DNA from 2 places in the Corynebacterium poyangense genome. Region 1 is predicted to be linked to the other one. Evidence: predicted binding sites of a transcription regulator. Region 1 holds the regulator's gene; the other holds the start of a gene.
What was found. Region 1 encodes LexA, which represses DNA repair genes until DNA is damaged. Its sites were predicted from a motif close to CGAACANNTGTTCG; they were not measured.
Positions count from the first base shown of each region.

Region 2: a site for LexA is predicted at 8,890-8,903, ahead of GP475_RS07895 (SAV_6107 family HEPN domain-containing protein). Genes of this name have one in related genera too.

Region 1 is NZ_CP046884.1:1,438,381-1,450,132, forward strand. Features, by position in the region: gene GP475_RS06770 (DEAD/DEAH box helicase) at 1-2,129, shown strand, start outside; gene GP475_RS06775 (carboxymuconolactone decarboxylase family protein) at 2,209-2,733, opposite strand; gene GP475_RS06780 (peroxiredoxin) at 2,733-3,329, opposite strand; gene GP475_RS06785 (hydrogen peroxide-inducible genes activator) at 3,481-4,431, shown strand; gene hrpA (ATP-dependent RNA helicase HrpA) at 4,468-8,373, shown strand; gene nrdR (transcriptional regulator NrdR) at 8,403-8,861, opposite strand; gene GP475_RS06800 (hypothetical protein) at 8,903-9,268, opposite strand; gene lexA (transcriptional repressor LexA) at 9,500-10,201, shown strand; gene GP475_RS06810 (DeoR/GlpR family DNA-binding transcription regulator) at 10,454-11,233, shown strand; gene ptsP (phosphoenolpyruvate--protein phosphotransferase) at 11,309-11,752, opposite strand, start outside.
Region 2 is NZ_CP046884.1:1,678,102-1,689,853, forward strand. Features, by position in the region: gene GP475_RS07860 (UDP-N-acetylmuramoyl-tripeptide--D-alanyl-D-alanine ligase) at 1-1,229, opposite strand, end outside; gene GP475_RS07865 (UDP-N-acetylmuramoyl-L-alanyl-D-glutamate--2,6-diaminopimelate ligase) at 1,233-2,753, opposite strand; gene GP475_RS07870 (peptidoglycan D,D-transpeptidase FtsI family protein) at 2,798-4,798, opposite strand; gene GP475_RS07875 (hypothetical protein) at 4,817-5,647, opposite strand; gene rsmH (16S rRNA (cytosine(1402)-N(4))-methyltransferase RsmH) at 5,650-6,654, opposite strand; gene mraZ (division/cell wall cluster transcriptional repressor MraZ) at 6,809-7,243, opposite strand; gene GP475_RS07890 (DUF3040 domain-containing protein) at 7,819-8,214, opposite strand; gene GP475_RS07895 (SAV_6107 family HEPN domain-containing protein) at 8,379-8,855, opposite strand; gene GP475_RS07900 (GNAT family N-acetyltransferase) at 8,989-9,570, shown strand; gene GP475_RS07905 (polyprenyl synthetase family protein) at 9,615-10,691, shown strand; gene GP475_RS07910 (alpha-(1->6)-mannopyranosyltransferase A) at 10,694-11,752, shown strand, end outside.

The DNA.
Region 1 (11,752 bases):
TTGACCAGGTCATCATGGATGAATTCCACTACTATTCCGATCCAGACCGCGGATGGGCCTGGCAGATTCCACTTCTGGAACTACCTCAAGCGCAATTCCTATTAATGTCAGCTACCTTAGGAGACACTGATGCTCTCTCTGAGGATTTAAGCAAGCGAACGGGTAGAACCACCACCTTAGTTGCCAATTCAGAAAGACCTGTTCCCCTCGAGTTTTCCTACGTCTACACCCCCATCCACGAAACGATCGAAGAATTACTTAAGACGTCCAAAGCACCCATCTATGTCGTGCATTTTTCCCAACGAGAAGCCACCGAACGCGCCCAGGCGCTGACCTCAATGCGCATTATCGACTCCGAAACAAAAGAGAAGATTGCTGCTGAAATCGGTGATTTTCGGTTTAGTTCTACTTTTGGGAAAACGCTTTCCAAGCTCCTTCGTCGCGGAATTGGAATTCATCACGCCGGAATGCTTCCCAAATATCGTCGCCTCGTAGAAAAGCTTTCCCAAACCGGTCTATTAAAAGTCATTTGCGGTACGGACACCCTGGGAGTGGGGATCAATGTCCCTATTCGAACAGTCCTTATGACCGGATTAACGAAGTTCGACGGGCATCGAGATCGCATTCTCAAGTCTCGGGAGTTTCACCAAATCGCCGGACGAGCTGGACGAGCCGGTTTTGATACATGTGGGACTGTCGTGATTCAAGCACCCGAACATGAAATTGAAAACTGGCGTTTGCGGCAGCGAGCCGGCCAGGATCCGAAAAAACTGAAGAAACTCCGGAAAAAAGCAGCGCGGCCAGGTGAAGTTACGTGGACGGAAAAGACCTACGAGCGGTTGACTCAACAAGAACCGGAACCGTTGACGTCGCAATTTAGGGTATCGAATTCGATGCTTCTCAACGTCATCGCTCGGCCTGGGGACGGCTATCAGCATCTTAAACACCTGTTGCGAGAAAACCATGATACTCGGACAAAACAAAATCAAGAGATTTTAACGGCGATTGATCTTTTTCAAGGCCTGGTCAACGCCGGTATTGTCGCTAAGGTCCCCGACGGTCGCGATGATGAGGGACGGATCTATCACCTCACCGAGGATCTCCCCTTGGATTTCGCCTTAAACCAGCCCCTTTCCCCCTTTGCCCTAGCGGCATTGAGTCTCTTAGATCCGGACTCCGATACTTTTACCTTAGACATCATTAGCACTTTTGAAGCTATTCTTGATGACCCTCGTCAAGTCCTTCACGCTCAACAGCGAGCTGAACGCAGTGAAGAATTAGCCGCTCTCAAAGCAGATGGGGTAGATTACACCGAACGCATGTCCATTATCGAGGACGTCACCTACCCCATGCCACTTGCTGATGAGTTGGAGCAGGCCTTCGTGACCTTCGCCGAAGGTCACCCCTGGGTTAAGGAATTCGATATCTCCCCGAAATCAGTCGTCAGAGACATGATTGAGCACGGTATGACTTTCTCTGACCTGATTGCCACGTACGGATTAGGGCGTTCGGAAGGGGTAGTGCTTCGCTATCTCACGGATGCATGGCGCACGCTAAGCCGCTCAGTGCCCGATGAATACTACACCGATCAGCTAGATGATGTTGTTGAGTGGCTAGGTGAAATGATTCGTCAGGTTGACTCCTCACTCGTGGAGGAATGGGCGCAAATGTCTGATCCTGATACTCCGATTACTCCGGAAACCTTGGAGCGAGAACGCGCATTTGGCATCAGTGATCCAGACGCGCTGACTGCTAATCGGCGAGCTTTTGGAATTATGGTGCGAAACTTCATGTTCCGCCTGGTCGAGCTTTTCGCCTTTGAAAAAGAGGAAAGACTCAGCGACATTCTTGATTACCTGGATACTGCTGATAAACCTGACTGGCCAGCAGCCCTCGATGACTATTTTGATAACTACGCTGATCTAGATTTAGGGCCGGACGCCCGCGGTCCGGAATATTTCTCTATCGAAGACCAAACTCTCAGCGCTGGACGGGTCTGGAAGGTTCGTCAAATCATGAAAGACCCCGAAGGCGACAACGCTTTCCAGTTAGTTGCTTATGTTGATCTTGATGAGTCCGATGCTGCGGGTGAGGTTAGACTGTCTCGACTGGAATTAGTGAGCAATTAAGAAAACACAACCGCCACCGGAGGAGTTTCCGGTGGCGGTGAGGTGTGTTCGACGAGCTATGTTGACGTCGAGCTTCTAACTAGCGGGCAGCCTCGATCTGAATGCTCTGAGCAACTGCTTGCACTACGGCAGCAATCTTAATAGCTTCCCAGACCTGTTCTTTGCTGAAACCTTCTTCACGAACAGTGTGAGCGTGGGCCACACAGCAGTGCTCGCAACCGTTGATGGACGACGCAGCCATGGACCACAGTTCGAAATCTGCCTTCTCCACACCGGGTTTAGCAATGATGTTCATCCGGAGACCAAATTTGACCTGGGCGTAATCATCTCCGAGCCAGTTCTTAGCCCGATAAGCCACATTATTCATGGCCATGATGCTGGCGGCACCTAAAGCAGCATTAACAGCTTCATCGGAAAGATGCTCGCTGGCTTCTTCCGAGATTTCCGAGAACACCGTATCATTTCGAGTAGCTGCTGCGGAGGCCAGCAAGCAGCCCCACAGTTGCTGTTCATTGAGCTCGCTGGAACGAATCAAGGATCCCAAGTTCAATTTGAGGTCCTTGGCGTATTCCGGCAGGCTGGAGCGCAAGTTATCAATGCTCATTACTTAAGAGCCCCCTGCACAACTTCCATCTTGTCGATGTTCTTCGTGGGGTCATTAGCCTGCCAGTTGCAAGCACAAACTTCTTCAGACTGCAACGCGTCGAGAACGCGCAGCACCTCATCGACATTGCGTCCCACAGCGTCGGGAGTAACCGAAACAAATTGAATAATGCCGTCGGGATCAATGATGAAGGTAGCTCGATCAGCCACACCAGCGGAGTTTTCCACACCCAGGGCACGGATGAGATCGTGACGGATGTCGGAGAACATCGGGAACGGGATTTCCTTCAGCTCAGGGTGGGTTGCCCGCCAATTGAAGTGGGAGAACTCGTTGTCGGTGGAGCCACCCAAGATCTGGGTGTCGCGATCTTCAAATTCCTCGTTGAGCTTGCCGAAAGCTGCAATTTCCGTCGGGCACACGAAGGTGAAGTCCTTCGGGTAGAAGAACACAACCTTCCACTTACCTTCGTACTTGTCTAGCGAGACGTTCTCAAAATAGTCCTCCGGCTGCTGCGCATTGGCCTTGTGCAGGTCTCCACCTTTTAGTGCGGTGAGCTCGAACTCGGGGAACTTTTCGCCAACGGTCAAAATCGCCATAACTTAACTCCTCCTCAGAGTGTTCTTTTCTAGGCCAGATCTAAGATTTCCTGGCCAAGGCAACCGAATGGCTGCCAACGACCCCCATTATGCACACCGAATCCCGTCGCGTCAATAGGAAATTACAACCAAGTCCGTTATAGTTATAGGTGTGTTTAATAAAGACTACCGACCCACCCTCGCTCAGCTTCGAACATTCGTTACTGTTGCTGAAAACCGCCACTTTGGCATTGCGGCAGCAAAATTAGGCATCTCCCAACCTTCTCTTTCTCAGGCCCTCGTGTCATTAGAAACTGGGCTCGGCGTGCAATTGATTGAGCGCTCCACGCGCAAGGTGTTAGTCACCCCCACGGGATTAGAGCTTCTACCTCTTGCTAAAGCCACGCTTGATGCCGCCGATGCATTTTTAGCCCGATCCAAAGGCGTTCAAGGCACTCTTACTGGGTCGCTGACGTTGGGGATTATTCCTACTATTGCCCCATATCTGCTTCCTGACTTATTGAAGCTTGTCCACGCGGACTACCCAGAACTGGAACTCAGCATTGTTGAAGACCAAACCCGCCACCTGGAAAATATGCTCCGGGACGGGCAAATTGATATGGCTCTTATGGCAGTACCTTCAGAATTACCGGGGATGCGTGAGATTCCGCTCTATTATGAAGACTTCGTTGTTGTGGTGCCCGAAGGCCATAACTTAGCCGGTCGCCATGACCTTGATCTGGAATGTTTAGAAGATCTGGACTTACTGTTATTAGATGACGGGCATTGCCTCCATGACCAAATTGTTGAACTGTGTCGTCAGGCAAATATCAAGCCTTCAGATGCCGCCCACGCTATTACCCGTGCGTCTAGCTTGACCACCGTCATGCAGCTTGTTGTTGGCCACATGGGTAGCACCTTGGTCCCCGTATCCGCGGTTGCAGCAGAATGCCAACGCCCCGGTTTAGCTACGGCTACGTTCGACGACAATGTCACCGCCCGACGCCGGGTGGGTCTGGTCTATCGCCATTCCAGTGCCCGTGAAGAAGAATTTATGGCTTTCGGAGCGATGATCACCCGAGCCTTTAATTCCGTTGCTCGCCAAAGTCGCGCGCTCCTCTGAGTTTCCTCCGATACAGAGCTAGAATCTAGCTTCAGTATGTCTCACTCTGCCTCTTCCCCCACCCGCGCTGATCTTTTTTCTCGACTCCCCCACGTTTCCCTCATCGAGGAACGTCGCTTCCGTCGGAGATTAAAAAAGGCCCGCTCCAGCTCCGCTCTCAACGCTATCGCACGAGATATTTCTGCCGCTGAACACCGCCTTCAACGTCGTCTCGACGTAATCCCTGAGTTGTCTTTCCCGGAACAACTGCCGGTGAGTGCGCGCAGATCTGACATCGCAAAGGCAATTGAAGAAAATCAGGTCGTTATTATTGCCGGCGAGACAGGTTCGGGTAAAACTACACAGATCCCCAAAATTTGTCTCGACATAGGCCGGGGGCGCCGGGGGCTGATCGGTCACACTCAACCTCGCCGCTTAGCCGCTCGCAGTGTTGCTGAAAGAATTGCCGAAGAACTGTCTCAACCAATTGGCTCGACAGTGGGCTACGCCATCCGCTTTGATGATCACGTTTCACCAGACACCAGCATCAAGCTGATGACAGATGGAATCTTGCTGGCAGAAATGCAGCGAGATCGCTTCTTTAACGCCTATGACACCATCATCATCGACGAAGCCCACGAACGCAGCTTAAATATTGACTTCCTCCTGGGTTATCTGAAACAGCTGCTGCCGAAAAGACCGGATCTCAAGGTAATCATCACCTCAGCTACTATTGACCCAGAGAGTTTTGCCCAGCATTTTTCCCAGCCCGATGGCACCCCAGCTCCCATTATTGAAGTTACTGGCCGAACGTACCCAGTCGAGATACGGTATCGACCCTTAACCCAAGAAAAGGGCAAAAAACTTATCGATATTGATCCGCTAGATGGTGTAATCTCCGCCTGCGAAGAACTCATGGCTGAAGGGCCCGGGGATATTTTATGCTTTTTCCCTGGAGAAAGAGATATCCGCGATGCTTTAGAAGCCATTGAGGGACGTCGCTGGAAAGGAGTTGACGTCACTCCCCTCTTCGGCCGCTTATCTAACCAGGAACAGCACAGAGTCTTTGCTCCTCACTCGGGCCGACGCATTGTCTTGGCCACCAATATCGCGGAAACGTCACTCACCGTACCCGGAATTCGCTATGTGGTAGATACCGGAACCGCTCGAATTTCACGTTATTCCTCTCGCACTAAGGTTCAACGACTACCCATCGAGGAAATCTCTCAGGCTAGCGCCAATCAGCGTGCTGGCCGGTGCGGACGAGTTGCTGAAGGTATTGCCATTCGTCTTTATTCTGAGCAAGATTTTCTGGCTCGGCCGGAATTTACCGATCCGGAGATTTTGAGAACAAATCTGGCAAGTGTCATTTTGCATATGGCTCATTTACATCTGGGAGACATTAGCCAATTCCCCTTTGTTCAAGCTCCAGATACAAAAGCCATTCGAGACGGTATAGCACTTCTTCATGAATTAGGGGCTTTAGAGGGCAAAGAAAAACATCATGAACCTGTGTTGACGAAAGTTGGAAAAACCTTGGCGCAAATTCCGGTTGATCCGCGGATGGCTAGGATGCTTATCGAGGCTGATCGACTGGGTTGTCTCAGAGACACCATAGTGGTTGTGGCGGCTATGACGGTACAAGATGTCCGTGAACGTCCCTTAGAATTTCAGACCCAAGCAGCCCAAAAACATGCGCGCTTTAGAAATAAGAAAAGTGACTTCCTGGGGATTTTAAATTTATGGGATTATATTGATGAACAGCGCAAAGAGCTATCAGGAAACCAATTCCGTAAAAGGATGAAAGCTGAATATCTCCATTATCTCCGAATCAGAGAATGGCGAGATTTAGTTTCCCAGCTTCATGATGTCACAAAAGATTTGGGCTGGACGGAGCCAGAATTCCGAGCCGAACAACGTGACCCTGAAGCAATTCACCGATCCCTCCTATCGGGTTTGCTATCTCATATCGGAGTCAAGGATTCCTCCACTCCTGATTTCCAGGGTGCGCGTAATACCCGTTTCCGTATTTTCCCTGGATCGGCGCTTTCCAAAAAGCCGCCACATTTTGTTATGGCGGCGGAGCTCGTCGAAACATCTCGGTTATGGGCTCGTGAAGTGGCTGAGATCAAGCCGGAATGGGCTGAGAATCTAGCGCCGCATTTGCTTAAGCATCACTATTCCGAGCCTGTGTGGTCTGCGAAGAAGGTTGCTGCGCAGGTACATCAACGCTCTACTCTTTTTGGTGTCCCGGTCGTCGATGACCGGCTTGTTCCCTATCACCGAATAGATCCACGTGCCGCCCGCGATATGTTTATTCGCCACGCACTAGTCGATGGGGAATGGAACACCCATCATGAGTTCTTTCATCGGAATCTCGCTGCATTGGATGAAGCCGGAGACGTCGAAGATAGGCTACGGCGCCGTGGGATTGTCGCCGATGATGAGGCACTATTCCAGTTTTATGATGCTCGTCTGCCGGAGTACGTAACCCACGGCAAGTCTTTTGACTCTTGGTGGAAGAAGAATCAACAACAACACCCTCACCTCTTAGATTTCGATAAAAAGGCTCTGTTGAGTGAAGAAGCCGAAGCAGCAACCGAGGTGGATTTCCCAAATTCGTGGACTCATTCTCAACATCAATTTGACTTGTCTTATCGCTTTGAGCCCGGCCATCCTCAAGATGGGGTTACTTTGCATGTTCCCCTGCCCATGTTGGCTTCAATTGATGCCACGGAATTTGACTGGTTGGTTCCTGGGTTGCGCTATGAATTGCTAACCGAACTGATTAGAAGCCTGCCGAAGACTTTAAGGCGGAATATAGTTCCGGCACCTGAGTATGCTGAGAAAGCTCTTCAACGACTACGCCCCTACGCCTCATCCCTGACTGCTCAGTTAGCTGAGATTCTCAGTGATCTAGGGGGGCAACGTATCACGGCGGAAGATTTTCAGCTTGGCAAAGTCTCTCCGCATTTAAAGATGTCCTATGCGGCTATTGACCGTCATCAAAAAATAGTCGATGCGGATAAAGATTTAGCTGCCCTAGTCAAGCGCCGAAGCCAGCAAATTAGGTCATCAGTTAGTCGCGTGAGTCGCAATGTGGAAAGCACGGTCGTTAAAACCTGGAATCAAGATACGCTAGGGACAATCCCTCGCAGCATCATGACGACAGTGGACGGACAAAACGTTGAGGCATATCCCGCGTTAGTAGTCAGCGCTCAAGGATTATCTATGAAGGTTCTCCCTACCCAGGCCGCAGCAGATACGGCGATGATGACCAGCATTCTCACCCTCCTGTTACGGGAAATCACTGTTGGGGTGGCACCAATGATCAAAGGGCTTCCCTTGCAACAAAAAGTAGCTATTGATCGCTATCCTCACGGTGGCGCGGATGGTCTTATCAACGATGCTCGGATAGCGGCGACCAGGGATGCTCTGATAGCAAACGGTGGCCCAGTGCGTGACCCCGATGAATTCACCATATTGTTGGGGAAGGTGAAAGATGAAGTACCAGGTCGGGTCAGGAAAAGTGTGGTGGCCTTGGCCCCCGCGCTGGTGAAATTTGAGAAAATTCAAGCCGAATTAGCCACCTGGACTGGCGAGGCAATCGTGGATATGCAGAGTCAGCTTGACTTCATGTTGCCTCAGAATGCACTCACGAAATATGGGATTTCCCGCCTTCAACACTTGCCACGTTATCTCCAAGCCATTGAAATTCGTTTAGAGGAAATGAGCCGCGATCCGGATCGAGACGCTGATCGTCAGGACCAAGTGGAAGAAGCACAAGAGTATTTAGCGAAGAAGCTCACGAAACTTCCACCGAACAGAGCTCAGTCCACAGCTGTTCGCGATATTCAGTGGCTCATCGAGGAGTTCCGCGTTAGTCTCTTCGCTCAACGTCTAGGGACAGCTCAGTCCGTTTCTATGCGGCGTATTCAAAAAGCAGTAGATAAGCTGCGCTAGTTTCGCTAGGAGCACTTGACCACGAATAGCTACTCTTCGTGCCGAAATTTCCGACGCATTAACCTGATCTCGCTCTCAAAGTCTTCTGCTGAATCGAAAGACTTATATACCGAAGCAAAACGCAGGTAGGCTACCTCATCCAACCGGCGTAAAGGTTCCAAAATTGCAAGACCAATGTCATTGGCCGCCACCTGCGAACTACCCTTTTTCCGAACAGCTTCCTCTACTTCCTGAGCAAGTAGTTTCAAAGCATCGTCGGAAACATCCCGGCCTTGACACGCCCGACGTACACCAATGATCAGTTTGTCGCGACTAAAAGGCTCAGTAATACCGTTTCTTTTGACAACGAGAAGCACCGCCTTTTCCACAGTGGTAAATCTCCCACCGCAACTACTGCACTCTCGTCGCCGCCTAATCGTCATACCCGCGTCGATGACCCGTGAGTCGATCACTCTCGAATGAGGAGTCTGACAAAAAGGACAGAGCATGAAGCCAACCTCGCACTAGGAAGAATTCTCAGCTGTATATCCTAGTGATCTGCTGGTACATGAGAAACCGCCTGGGTCCCATAAGAATTACTGTGGAGGTCATCGACACTATCCAAAAAAAGAAAACCTCCCAGGAGGCTCAATCCGAACACACCTCCGAGAATAAAATTCAGTACGTTGGTGCGTCGAACCTGGTAATTTCGACTCCCGTTTCCTGAATTCCCCTGCGTTCCCGCAATGCCATAATCACGTTTATATGTTCGATTCATCACTGATAGTGTTCGCACATTATCTCCATGCTCCGAATCCTTGGACATAGTAGGAGGATCCCAGACCTGGCCTTTAAAAGAGGGCCGAGAAGCGTGAAAATTGCGCCCTAAAATGCATGGTTTCTGAGCAATAGTCATTTCCGAATACCTTTCATTTCAATGTCATTGAACGTTCTGCGCTAGAGATACTAGACCTTCCAATGGACCATCCCGTTCTCTTCTTCGCTTCTATGTTCGATTTATAGCAATAATTCGAACATTTGTCCAGAGTTGTCGGTGTTTTAGTCGAACAGCTGTACCAAGATGAGCTAAAGTAAGGTACAGTGAAGTGAAGTACCGCATCGAAGATTGATGAAGAAGGGGAAGTATATGCCGCGGAAAAAGGGGGTTCGGACCTCAGTTAATAAGAAGTTAGATCAGTCAGATTTATCTGAGCGTCAACGGCGGATCTTGCAAGTTATTAATGACGCCGTCGTGCTTCGCGGATACCCCCCGAGCATTAGAGAAATTGGTGACGCTACTGGTTTACAGTCAACCTCATCCGTCGCCTATCAGCTCAAGGTTCTGGAAGAAAAAGGGTATCTACGGCGGGATCCAAATAAACCGCGAACCGTGAATCTTCGACTGCCGGATCAGTACACCTCCCCACAGCAGCGTGCGAAACAACCTGAACCCGACATCGACGCTGAACGCACCCCTCCTAGCTACATTCCTATCGTGGGGGAGATTGCAGCGGGAGCCCCTATCCTCGCTGAGGAAAATATTGCCGACTACTTCCCACTTCCCGAAGAAATTGTTGGAGATGGTGAATTATTCATGCTCAAAGTCGTCGGGCTTTCCATGAAAGACGCCGGCATTCTTGACGGGGATTGGGTAGTTGTTCGTTCACAACCAGTTGCAGAAGTCGGTGAATTCGTCGCCGCCATGATCGATGGAGAAGCAACAGTCAAAGAATTCCACCGCGATCGCTCAGGAGTGTGGTTACTTCCCCACAACGAAAGTTTTGATCCCATAAAAGCCAACGACGCCATCATCATGGGGAAAGTAGTCAGCATACTCAGAAAACTCTAATTCTGTTTCCACCACCTGCCCTCACCCCCATTTTTGGTTAGCTCTCTGACATATTTCTTCTCTCATCCGACCTCAACACGCACACTATAAGACCAGGTTATCGCCAGATTGTGCCCGATTATCCGCAGTACTTTGGGTATAGTCGGGCATCTCTTATGCCCGATCCCACGCATAACAACATAAATAGTGGGAACATAGAAACGTGAATGCCCATTTTCGCTCACAATGGGGGCACAAAGTTTAAGGATGATGATGTACGCAGAGGAAAGACGGAGACAAATTGCCTCGCTGACCGCAGTGGAGGGAAGAGTCAACGTCACAGAACTAGCAGGTCGCTTTGACGTGACCGCTGAAACCATCCGACGAGACCTCGCTGTTCTTGACCGAGAAGGGATTGTTCATCGAGTCCACGGCGGTGCGGTTGCTAGTCAGAATTTCCAAACCACTGAGCTTAGCCTTGACACTCGATTTCGTTCTGCACCCACGGCTAAATCAGCAATAGCTCGAGCAGCACTGAAGTATTTACCTGAACCTCATGGCGGAATGTTCCTGGATGCCGGAACCACGGTCACGGCTTTGGCTAATCTCATTGCCGAACAACCACATGCCCGCGACTGGTCAATCGTCACCAACTCTTTAGCGACTGCTCTTGACTTGGCTAATAAAGGGATGAGTGAAGTCCAACTCCTCGGTGGCAGCGTACGGGCTATCACTCAAGCAGTCATCGGTGATACAGCTTTGCGAACCCTAGCTCTCATGAGGGCTGATGTAGCGTTTATTGGCACCAATGCTTTGACTATTGATCATGGACTATCAACAGCGGACTCTCAAGAAGCTGCCATCAAATCTGCCATGGTCACAAATGCGCACAAAGTTGTAGTGCTATGTGATTCCACAAAGATGGGGAATGATTATTTGGTGAGTTTCGCTGGTATTGATGACATAGATGTCGTCATTACTGACACCGGAGCCGCAGACACCTTTGTTCGAGCTCTACGAGAGCGAGATATCGAAGTCGTGTTAGCAGAGTGACCATACCCCGTCATTGAACACTTAAGGCCTAGGCTTCTCTGCGAGCCTAGGCCTTAGGTTTAAGCAGATGCCAGGTTATCCCAGCAAAATAGCACGAACGGCTTCGCGAGCCTCTTGAGCGCCAGAAGAATCAAGCGCAGCTTCCGCAGCTTTTTGGCAGGTTTCAAGATCGACTTCAGCTAACTGAGCACCGACACCAGCAACAGCAGTTGAGGCGGCAGATAAGGAATCCACTCCCAAACCAGTAAGAACACAAGCCAAAAGTGGATCAGCTGCTGCCTCACCACACACCCCTACTGGGGTGCCGGTGCGTTTGCCTTCTAAACAGGTATGTTTAATGAGTCGAAGAACCGCAGGCTGCCAAGGATCCGTCAAATAAGCCAGCTGGGGAGACATACGGTCGGCGGCCATGGTGTATTGGGTGAGATCATTCGTCCCGATGGAAACAAAGTCCAGATAGGGCATGATCTTATCGGCCATAAGTGCCGCGGCTGGCACTTCAATCATGGCGCCGGCGGT
Region 2 (11,752 bases), 240 kb from region 1:
ACATGTTCTGCCACGGATTCTTCGCCGAGTTCACCCATTTCTCCTAAGACAGCAAAGCTGTGAGCGTCTGGGCGGGCGCTAGCGGTATAGGCTAGTGCCGCGATTCCGGCGCGCATAGACTCCGGGTTTGCATTGTAGGAGTCATTGATGACGGTGACACCATCGCCTCGAGTGTGAACATCCATGCGGTGTGCTGAGGCAGGCTTTGCTTCCTCTAAGGCCGTCACAATGTCGGCCATCCCCAAGCCGCAATATTGTCCGACGGCTGCCGCCGCCAAGGCATTGGATACCTGGTGGGCACCAAAAACTCCCAGGTGGACTCTGCGGGTTTCTTCCCTTGGCAGGTGGAGGTCAAAAGCGGCACGAGCGATATCATCGAGATCAATGTTGCTGGCGTAAATATCAGCGTCGACAGCCGGTGGAGTAGCTACGGAGTAGGACACTACCTTTGCGGTAGTCCGGGCGCTCATGCCGATAACAAAGGGATCATCGGCGTTGAGGATCGCTATTCCGTCCTCAGGTAGCGCAGCAACTAATTCCCCTTTTGCTTGGGCGATGTTTTGGCGTGATCCAAATTCCCCCAAGTGAGCGGAACCCACATTGAGTACGACGCCGATGTGGGGTGGTGCGATGTGCGCGAGATGAGTGATATGCCCTAAACCACGCGCAGACATTTCCGCGACCAGGAATTTCGTGTCCTTAGTGCAGCGCAATGCAGTGTAGGGATGGCCCAGTTCATTATTAAAAGAGCCCGGTGGTGCGATGGTGGGTCCGGCGTGGGATACCACTTTGGCTACTAGATCCTTCGTGGAGGTTTTGCCGGCTGAGCCAGTAATCCCGATGATTGTTAATCCCTCTTTCACTAGTCTGCGCATAACTTCGCGAGCTAGTGAAGATAACGCCCCAATGACCGCGCTTGCTGAACCGTCCTCGTCGTGAGCAAAAGCTTCCGCGTTTCCTGAAGCTGGGCCGCGGGGTTCAACAATAATGGCCGGTACTCCTACGGGTCGAGCCGCAAGTACCGCCGTCGCCCCTGCTTGGTGCACCGCTTGGGCGGCAAAATCGTGCCCGTCTACTCGAGCTCCGGGTAAGGCAATAAAAAGATCCCCGAGCGAGATTTTTCGGGAGTCAAACTCCACTGCCCCGGTGATGACGTGGTCTGGGTCGGTGACCTGATCTAGCCGGCCACCAACGATGTCTGCAATTTCTTTTAGACTCAGCTCAATCATGGACTAGTCCTCCTTCCCTGTTGCCGCCTGAAATCCTCGCAGCTCCAAAGCAGTGCGCATTTCTTCTCGGTCATCAAAGTGATGTGTAGTTGTGCCTATAAGCTGTCCGGTTTCATGCCCTTTGCCAGCAACAATTACAGCGTCGCCGGGTTGTGCCCACGCCACTAATTCCCTAATGGCCTTATGTCGATCCCCGATAATCCGAATTTCCGCACCTTGGTGTACTTGGCGAGCCCCGGCGGCCACCGCCTCTCGAATGGTTGCTGGATCTTCCGTTCGAGGATTGTCATCACTAATAATCACAAGATCGGCGCGCTGAGCTGCTGCCTCCCCCATCATCGGTCGCTTTGCTTTATCCCGATCCCCTCCGGCCCCGAGAACTATTCCGATTCTTTTTTCCGTTTGTTTCCGAAGAGTATCCAAGACTGCCGCTACCGCAGCGGGTTTGTGAGCGTAGTCAACAACGGCAATAAAGTCTTGCCCCTGGTCTATTCTTTCCATTCGGCCGGGTACTGCTACTTCAGCAATACCGGAGGCTACCGCCGCTACATCCGCTCCCACCGTGGCGGCTGTAGCTAGGGCCAATGCTGCGTTCGTGATATTGAAAGCACCAGGTAATGGCATGTGAACAGGAAGTTCTTGAGCACCTAGGTGGAGTAAGAAATTTTGTCCGCCCTGTGGTTCAACCTCCACATCGGAAACCCAGATATTTGCTTCGTGATGCTGCGGACCCCCGGACACCCGGAGTGGGTCTATCGCAATATCGGCCATACGCTGCCCCCAGTCATCATCAACACAGATGATGCTGTGCTGAGCTCGCACACTGGATGCGGGGTGGAAAAAACGTGCTTTCGCTTCGAAATAATCCTCCATGGTGGGGTGAAAATCGAGGTGATCTTGAGATAAGTTGCTAAAAACCGCCACGTCAAATGCGCTACCATCTACTCGGCCGAGGGCTAGAGCATGGCTAGATACTTCCATGACTACGTGAGTAACTCCGGAATCTGCCATGTGTCGGAAGAGATGCTGCAGCATAGGTGCTTCCGGGGTGGTTAATGGGGTATCAACCGGATTTCCATTAATCCGAGTTCCTGTGGTCCCAATAAGTCCGACGCTACAGCCCGCTTTTCTTAACCCGGCTTCTAAAAGATAGCTGGTCGTGGTTTTTCCTGAGGTGCCGGTAATCCCAATCAGCGTGAACTCTCGAGAAGGGTGCTGATAGATCTCTGCAGCGAGCACACCCAAAATAGCGCGAACGTCCTCAACGATGATTACTGGGCGAGTGTCCCCTTGCTCCCGAAGAATCTTCGCCCCAGTTTCATCGCTTAAGATCGCCGCGGCTGGGGTGTTATGAGCATAGCGAGCACCATGGGTGCGCGTGCCTGGCAGGGCCGCGAAAAGGCCACCCTCTGGTAGCCGGGAGGAGTCTAGTCCGATGTCATGGATAAGCAAATCTTGGCTGCGGTCAGCGTTCTCGAGCCTACCGCCAGCTAAGTCCACCAGGGTGGAAAGTTTTGTCGCCATCGTACTGATCTCCTTGGGTAACAGATATTTTTGAGGACAGAGTATTAATTCGCTTGCAACACCAATTGCCCCTCCATCGGTGGTGACGGCGGCACATTATCTCGGTCTAAAAGCCAGGATGCGATATCGGTAAATAGTGGAGCTGCAGACTGTCCCCCTTCTCCGTGAACTCCGCGATGAGGTTCATCAAGCATGATAGCTATGACATAACGGGGATCATCAGCCGGTGCGATACCAGCAAACGTAATCCAGAACTGATTTTGAGAATAGGCCCCCGTCTTGGGATCTACCTTCTGAGCCGTTCCCGTCTTTCCCGACAGTTGATAACCCGCAAGCCCAGCATTACCCGCCGTTCCGCTTTGCACACCCGTCGGATCATGCTGCAACACAGCTCGGAACATATCCACTACAGTGCGCGCAGTCTTCGCGCTGACCACCCGCGTCGTTTTCGGTTTATCCAAGGGCTGCTGTTGGCCGTTGGGTGAGGTAATAGATTTAATTATTCGAGGCTCGACCCTTTCTCCACCATTTGCCAAAGTTTGATAAATCGACGCCATCTGCAAGGTGGTCCATGACATGCCCTGACCAATCGGCAGATTGGCAAAAGTACCTCCACCCCACTGCTCTGGGGCAGGATACAGTCCCTGGGATTCGTTCGGTAACTCAATACCGGTACTTTGCCCTACTCCAAATCGTTGAAGATAGTCAGCAAATTTTTTCTCCCCTAAACGCTGCGCCAATTCCAAGGTCCCCACGTTGGAGGATTTTCCAAAGATGCCGGTAGTGGTGAGATTCAGCGTGCCGTGCTGCCACGCATCATTCACCCGCACCCCAGACATTTCTATGCTGCCAGGTACTTGATGAACTTCATCCGGTGTTGTCAACCCTTCCTCAATAGTGGCGGCCGCGGTAATCACCTTGGCTACCGAGCCCGGCTCAAAAGGATGAGATACCGAGGTGTTATCAAAGGTGTGCCCTTGTTCTAGCTGTTTTTGCACCTCGGAGTTGGGATCAATGGTATCTGAGTTCGCCATCGCCAACACCTCAGCAGTCTTAGCATCAAGCACCACGGCAGAGGCATCCTGAGCTCCGGAATTTCGCTTCGCTTGTTCAAGCTGCTGCTGCACATAGGTTTGTAAATCAAGATCCAAAGTCAGGTCAACATTTGCTCCATCTACAGCCGGCACCTGGTCTCTCAATGTTCCAGGAATTACTTGGCCGTTGACCGACACGTCCTCGGTTTTGCGCCCATTGATTCCTCCGAGAGTAGAGTCTGCCCAGGCTTCAAATCCAAACTGACCTTGGCCGTCCATAGATACTTTGCCAATAACGTTTTCCCCAACAGCGCCGTTCGGATACTGCCGAATGTCTTGGTGATCTGCCGCCACCCCGTGATATTCGGAAGCGATTTCTGCTGCCACATCGGGGTCGACATTGCGCACCAACACCTCATAGGTGGAATCCTCTTTAAGTTTCTTGAGGATGTCATCGCTTTTTACTTGATCTTGAGCAGCATTGGTGGCACCTTTAATTTTCTCCGGAATACCTTTAGCCATATCTTCGAGTTGTTGCTCAACTCGTTGGTCCCGCTGTTGATCCCGGGCAGCGCTATTTAACCCTTCTGCGGCCATCTGCTGATCAGCTAACTCCCCCAACTCTTTCCGAAGCAAAGTGGGAGACACCGTTAGAGAACGAGCTTGCATGGTGTAGGCCATCGGACGCCCATCACGATCAGCGATTTCCCCACGACGAGCTGGTTCGGTATATACCCGGGAGCGCTGTAGTTCTGCCTTGTTGTGCAAATTGGGACCCCACACCAGCTGAACCCAGGCGAGTCTCCCAATCAGCAGTCCCACCACAACAATGACCACCGTTACGACTACAGCTACACGTCTAGAAGTGCCAAAAGTTTGAATTTCGGGTTTGACTCGCGGCCCGAGGCGTCGAGCCTTGTCCTGAGGACGTGGTTGTTGCTCTCGATAAGGCGAACGACGGGACGAGCGCCCTCGTCCCGCTGGACCTCTGCCATCCTGTGGAGGCGTCACGACCTACGCTCACCAACCTTACTGTCGACGTGGCGAATAGGGAGCTTGAGCAGGATCTTGGGAATTCTGCCCAGTGACATTGTTCTGCGTCTGAGCATTCTGCTGCGGTAACCGTTCACCCTGAGGCACAGCGGCCAACCGATCAGACATATTACGGGTGTCTTCTGGGCGGCTGCTTGCCGTTTGCTGAGAATTTGATTGGCTATTGATATCAATAACCGGCCGTGTGGTGTTGTCACCTGGACGCTGTTCCACCATCACACCATGCGCATCGGGCCCTAGCACCGTAGGTTGCACTGGAACCACCATATTCATCTCCGCAGCCTGCTTAGCCAGTGCCGACGCAGAAGACTTATCCGCAAGATCCCGATGCAAGGTTTCCAGCTGATTTTCTAATTGAGATTCCTGGGACGTGAGATCTTGCAGCGCAAAGGCCTGCTGCGTGGTGACTCCAGAAAGGTACATTGTTAACCCGATTGCACTGATTAACATGGCGACTGCTGCACCAGCTATTTTTACCCAGCGGTGCGCTACTCGAACAGAGCCAATCTGTCGGCCCCGAATGGACACCACCTGACGGCTCCCAAGCCGTCCTTGCTTACGCGACGGGGTTTCTCGCTGACGCCGAGACGGACTCGACGGCTGGCGAGAGGGAGCTGGCGCAAAAGCTGTCCCGGTCGACCAATTGCGGGTAGCTGTACGACTTCGCCCTGGCGCCGTTGTGGAACGCGCCCCTACATGTGAGCGACGTTCAGTGCCCCGCACGGTGCCACTCGGACGAGAGCTATTTCGCTCCCGTTCCCGACTACGGGCACGGGTGCGGGTGAAGCGATCGCTTCCAGTTGTCATAGTCATCGCTGACCTCCGTACTCTGTGCTCGTTTTCTCAATTGCCCGGACCCTCACCGGCGCAGCTCGTGAATTATCAGCAATCTCTTGCGGCGAGGCTTTTTCAGAACCACGGGTCAGCAACCGAAATTGTGGAGCTGTTCCAGGCAAATCCATCGGTAATCCCGGTGGCGTCGCCGACGCTGTTAGCTCACTAAAGGATCGCTTGACGATGCGATCCTCTAATGATTGATAGGACATAAAAACCATGCGTCCACCCGGCGCTAGCAGGTCTGCCATAACCGGTATCACCCGCGTCAGAGAATCCAATTCCTGGTTAACTTCCACCCTTAAGGCTTGGAAAGTTCTCTTCGCGGGATGTCCGCCACTGCGCCGAGTAGCCGCCGGAATCGTGGCATAAAGCAATTCCACGAGACGCGCCGAAGACTCAAAGGGGGCTTTTTCTCGCTCCCGAACAATAGCGCTGGCTATTTTTCCAGCGAAACGTTCTTCACCATAGGTTTTGAAAATCCGCGCCAAATCCCCATGCGCATAGGTGTTCAGGACATCAGCTGCGGTGATCCCGGAACTAGGATCCATCCTCATATCCAACGGAGCATCGGCCCGATAAGCAAACCCTCGGTCCAGCTGGTCCAACTGCATGGAGGAGACTCCAAGATCAAAAAGCGCAGCGTGAATGCCCGACGCACATATCTCGTGAAGATGACTATCATCCTGGATTGCTTCAGCAAGGTCATCAAAGCGCGCATGCACCGGGAAGAACCGATCTCGATAGGGCTGGAGACGATCAGTAGCTTGACTAAGAGCAGAGGGGTCTCGGTCTACCCCCACCACAATGGCATGAGGAAATCTCCGCAGAAAGTTTTCACTGTGCCCACCAGCCCCCAGGGTGCAATCGACGATGGCTGCCTTATCACCTGCCCTCGTAATCGCCGGGCTAAGAAGTTCGGTTACCCGATCTTTGAGCACTGGGACGTGGCCATAATCGGTGGTGGTGTGGTCCTCCAAGGCGATGCCCCCTGTGTTGTCTTAAGCCATTCATTGCTTCAAGTGCGCGGGGCGCATATAGGGCCCTGTCCGAGGGGCAATCTGATATCGGGGAAGTACACCAGAGTGTCAACCTCGAACAGAGTCCATATACGCACTCCGTGGAGGTGAGCCTTTATAACAGGCCACCGAGCACGTCGTCCGAGTCAGCTGATGAGAAATCAGCTTCGGTTTCTTCCTGGTAACGAGACCAGGATTCTGCATCCCAGATCTCCAAGAAATCCACTGAGCCGATGACTACGCATTCCTTGACTAAGCCGGCATATTCGCGATGCGCTGCCGATAAGGTGATGCGCCCTTGACTATCAGGCCGTTGCTCATCCGCACTCGCTGCGAGGTTTCGAATGAAAGCTCGAGCCTGAGGGTTTGTCCTCGAGACCGCTGCTGCTTTACGAGCGCGAGCTGCGAACTCCTCCCGGGGATAGACCGCAAGACTGTGGTCTTGCCCCTTCGTGACAGTAAGGCCCCCAGCTAATTCCTCACGGAATTTTGCTGGAAGAGTCAGTCTTCCCTTGTCATCAAGCTTCGGGGTGTAGGTACCCAAGAACACAGTCGGTACCCTCCTCCTCCGCTCGACGACACGGATCGACTTTCTCACGCTATGGCGTGATGGCCTCTCCCTAACAAGAGAGCATCACTCCACCGCTGCGCCCCACAATACCCCACTTTCCCCCACAATCAACCTCGACACACCCCTTAATTTTGCCGAAAACTATCATTTTCCCAGGTTAACCAGGAAAAAACAGCAAATAATCTCGCTAGGCTGACACACCTGGAGAAGGCGCTATACCCCCATCAAATACCTCTTTAGGCACAGTACTGGTATTGCGACTCATCAATACCAATAATCACAGACTACACAAAAACCCTCTTGACCTGGGCCATTTACTATAGTCTCCCCTCGCAAACTGGCCGGGAGGTATGTCAGTGGGGAGGAGTGGGGATTGAAAGTGGGAGAAAGTGGGGGATCCGAAGATAAAAGGCTCGGCACACGTGGCGAAGCCTCTCGACGACGATAGCTGGAGCAAAGAAAACCCTGGTCCCCCTTATCAGGGCAAGACCAGGGTTGATGATGTAAAAGTCTACCGGAAGTTAGTGTGGACTAGAAGTGGTACGGATAATGGTTTAGGGATTGTCGAATCGTCTCCGAAAGTTATCTTCTAAACGGTCCCCTAGACTAGAACCACGTGATGGTGATGGTTTCTTCTGTGGTTTGTGCCCAAAATTGATCTCCGATGCACTGCGTCCACCGCGCAACATCCAAATGCCCGACCCTAGCATCAGGGCAAACCCACACACGCTTAGAGCTACCCACCATAGGCTGGTTTGAGCTAAGGCCACTCCGCCTAGCAGGAGGACGAGCCCTAGTACGGTTAAGGCTACCCCACGCAAGGTGAGCCCACTTACCGGATTGCTATAGCTATCATCGTGCCCCACGCGTGCCCCGAATCGAGGATCATCAGCAAGCAAAGACTGCTCAATCTCGCGAAGCATCTGACGCTCCTGGTCTGATAATGACACAGCATTCCTCCCGGCGATATGCGTTTCACTATCACATCAGCATGGTCTGTGATTTTAGCGGACGTGATAAGAACCCTTACAGCTCTATTAACGTTTAGGCTAGCGCGATTGTTCCGTAGGCGCCGCCAAAAATATAGAGAACGATCATGAGCGCCGAAAAGAAACTATGCTGCGGAAGAGTAGATACCCCCGTTTTCTACTTCTTCGAGGAACTGTTCCACCTGTTCGATTAGCCGATCTACCACCTTCGAGTCTCGCAGATCCGGCGCTCCTGCCAGGAGCCGTTGACGCTGAGACCGGTAGCTCCGAAAAACTTGCGCCCAATATTCACCTTGGCTGTCAATAAGCGCTAACTTGTGCCAAGCATCTTGAGTCCCCGCACGGCGCTTTTTTGGAGCTGACTGGGATATCCGGGATCCCGCCACTCGAAGAGCTGCTTGATAAGCACTTTCGAAGGCTTGGGCATAGTGTCCCCCCGCGCGCTGCTCAATGGCTTGAGCAAGCAGAAAATGCGCACGACTAAGGAAAGAGGACCGCCCCTGCCATGGTTGACTAAAACGAGTAGTTGCTGAAATTACCTGAGCCACGATCTCCACATCCTTTCCCAAAATAATCTTTCTGCGTTGCTGTGACTTTGACACTAGATAGCGCCTCGGACATCACCACTTAAAAAATCGAACTTTTGTTCTAATTTTAGCATCTTGAGCAACCCCATCGGAAGGTTTTTGCCTTATTTAGTCCCACCACGCAAGGTTTCATGGTTCGATAGAGATTGTGACTGTGGAAATTCGGCGCCTAAGTATCCCTGAATTTTCGGTGCATTGTCCCGCCTTCGTAGACATCTACCTGACCGCAATGGGATATAGTCCGTCACTTCGGAATCGCCAGATCGAGAATTGGCGTCGTGACACATCCCGCCCCGCCTTTACCGCTCTCTGCGCGATAGAACAGGACTTCATCATCGGGGTGGCATACGGTTTCCTAGGAACTCCAGATCATTGGTGGTATCGCCAACTTGAGCATGGTCTCGCCCACCACTCTCCCCCCATCACCCACTACCGAAACATTTTGTCCAGTTTCTTTGAAGTAGCTGAGCTTCACGTCGCGCCTTCTCGACAATCTCGAGGAGTAGGGCGAATGCTCATATCTCAGCTTCTCCACCACGTGCCCGCCGACTATGCCGTGCTCTCTACCCCCGAGGTCCCTCAAGAATCTAACGCCGCCTTTCACCTCTATCGTTCGCTAGGATTCCAAGATCTGCTCCGCAACTACTATTTTTCTGGGGACTCACGGCCTTTCGCCGTGCTGTATTCCGCTTTGCCAGTCAATTCCAGCATTGTCAGCAACGGTCGGTAATGTTGGGAACGGTCCCATCGTCATGTCCCAGAGGTCCGCGTCCCATGAATATTCATCAAGAAATCCCTGCCGAGGTCACTAAGGCTCTGGCCGACTATATCGATTCCCGGCACGAGGAAGTCCGCACCATTGGGGCACCGGTCGACAAGGCTGTCGGTCACCTATCTCGCTTCATCCTCGAAGGCGGCAAAAGAGTCCGACCTCTCTATGCCTGGACTGGTTTTTTAGCAGCGCGTGGACTGTCCGGAGAAGAAGACCCCGACGCCGTAATTCGCGCAATCTCCTCCCTGGAATTTATCCAAGCCTGCGCCCTCATCCATGACGACATAATTGATGCTTCCGATACCCGCCGGGGCAATCCCACCATCCACCGAAGCGTAGCCCGGACCCACCAGGAATCACGTTGGTGCGGATCAGCAGATCATTTTGGTGAATCAGTGGCTATTTTAGTCGGAGACCTCGCCTTAGTTTGGGCCGAAGACATGTTTTTGGAATCGGGTCTATCCCCGGCAGCATTAACCCGCGCCCGAGCACCCTGGCGGGGAATGCGCACCGAAGTCATTGGCGGCCAGTTGCTCGATATTTCCTTGGAAGCCGCCGGAACCGAGGATATTGCTGCAGCCAATTCAGTCAATCTCTATAAAACTGCGGCCTATACGATCGAGCGCCCCTTACACCTGGGCGCCGCTATCGCCGGAGCCGATGACACTGTCATCTCCGCTCTTCGTCATTATGGGCGAGATATTGGCGTCGCATTCCAACTCCGTGACGATCTTCTTGGGGTCTTTGGAGACCCAGCTATCACCGGCAAACCCGCTGGCGATGACCTGAGACAAGGGAAACGTACGGAATTATTATGCACTGCCTTAACCTACGCAGATCGCCATGACCCTGCGGCCGCTGCCGAACTTCGCCGGCACGTGGGACGAACCAAAGATGATGCCATCATCCAGCGACTCACCAGCATCATTCAAGACACCGGCGCTGAAGACGTCATCGAGTCCAGGATCAGTGACTTAAAGGCCTCTGGCATTGATTATTTATCTTCAGCGCACATTCCCGACGAGGTATTCACCCTACTCAAGGAATTAGCGCTCAAAGCTACCGAACGGCGGTATTAATTGTGAGAATTTCTGCCGCGACACTCCCCTCGTGTTTTTCCCTCACCATCGGTTCTACTCTGTTACTTTCCTTCAGCTCCTTTGGTGCCGGAGCTACCCGAAACCGCGGTGGCGTCCTCGACGCTCTTCATCTCGGATTCCTCGCCTACGGGCACGGTGCAGCCCTCTCGAATATAGGTTTCTTCCTAGGTCTGGTACTTATTGTCGGCACTTGGGCTTTAGCCGGACGCCGCTATGTTTTCTGCACTCTCGATAGCGAATCTGAACGTCTGTATAAGATACGACGTCTACTTCTTGCCCAGATTCTCTGCCTTATTCCAGCCGCCCCGATGTTATCGAGGGATGTGTATTCCTACCTCATGCAAGGGGCTATGATCCGCGACGGATTTGACCCCTATACCCAGGGAGCAGCAATTGATCCCGGCCCCATGCTGCACGAAGTCTCCTTTGACTGGCGAAACACCACGACCCCTTACGGGCCCTTGCATTTATGGCTCGGCGATGCCATCACCAAAATAGTTGGCGATAACGTCACCCTAGGGGTTTTACTCTATAAATTCGTCTCCATTGCTGGGTTCTTCGCCATCATGTGGGCAATTCCCCGCATTGCCGTCAAACTCGGCGGAGACCCGATCATGGCTCTTTGGCTCGGTGTCGCCAACCCCGTCATGGTTCTCCACATGGTGGGGGGAATGCATAATGAATCCGTCATGGTCGGGCTCGTAAGCCTCGGGATCTATCTCTCCTTAAAAAAGCACTTCTTCAGCGGAATCGGCCTCATTGGGCTGGCGGTGTCTCTCAAAGTTACCGCAGCGATTGCTGTTCCCTTCATCGTGTGGCTCGCAGTACGCACCTACGGCGGACAATTAGGCGACCCCTGGGGACCTAGAATCATAAGTTTCTTCGTGTCAGGGGCGATAGCTCTCAGCGAAACAATTGCAGTAGTGAGCCTAGTAACCTGGCTATCTGGTTCTAGCTGGGGTTGGCTATCACAAATCAGCGGGAATTCTAAGGTCATTAACCCCCTGGCACTTCCCTCATTACTTGCCAGCCTGATCACC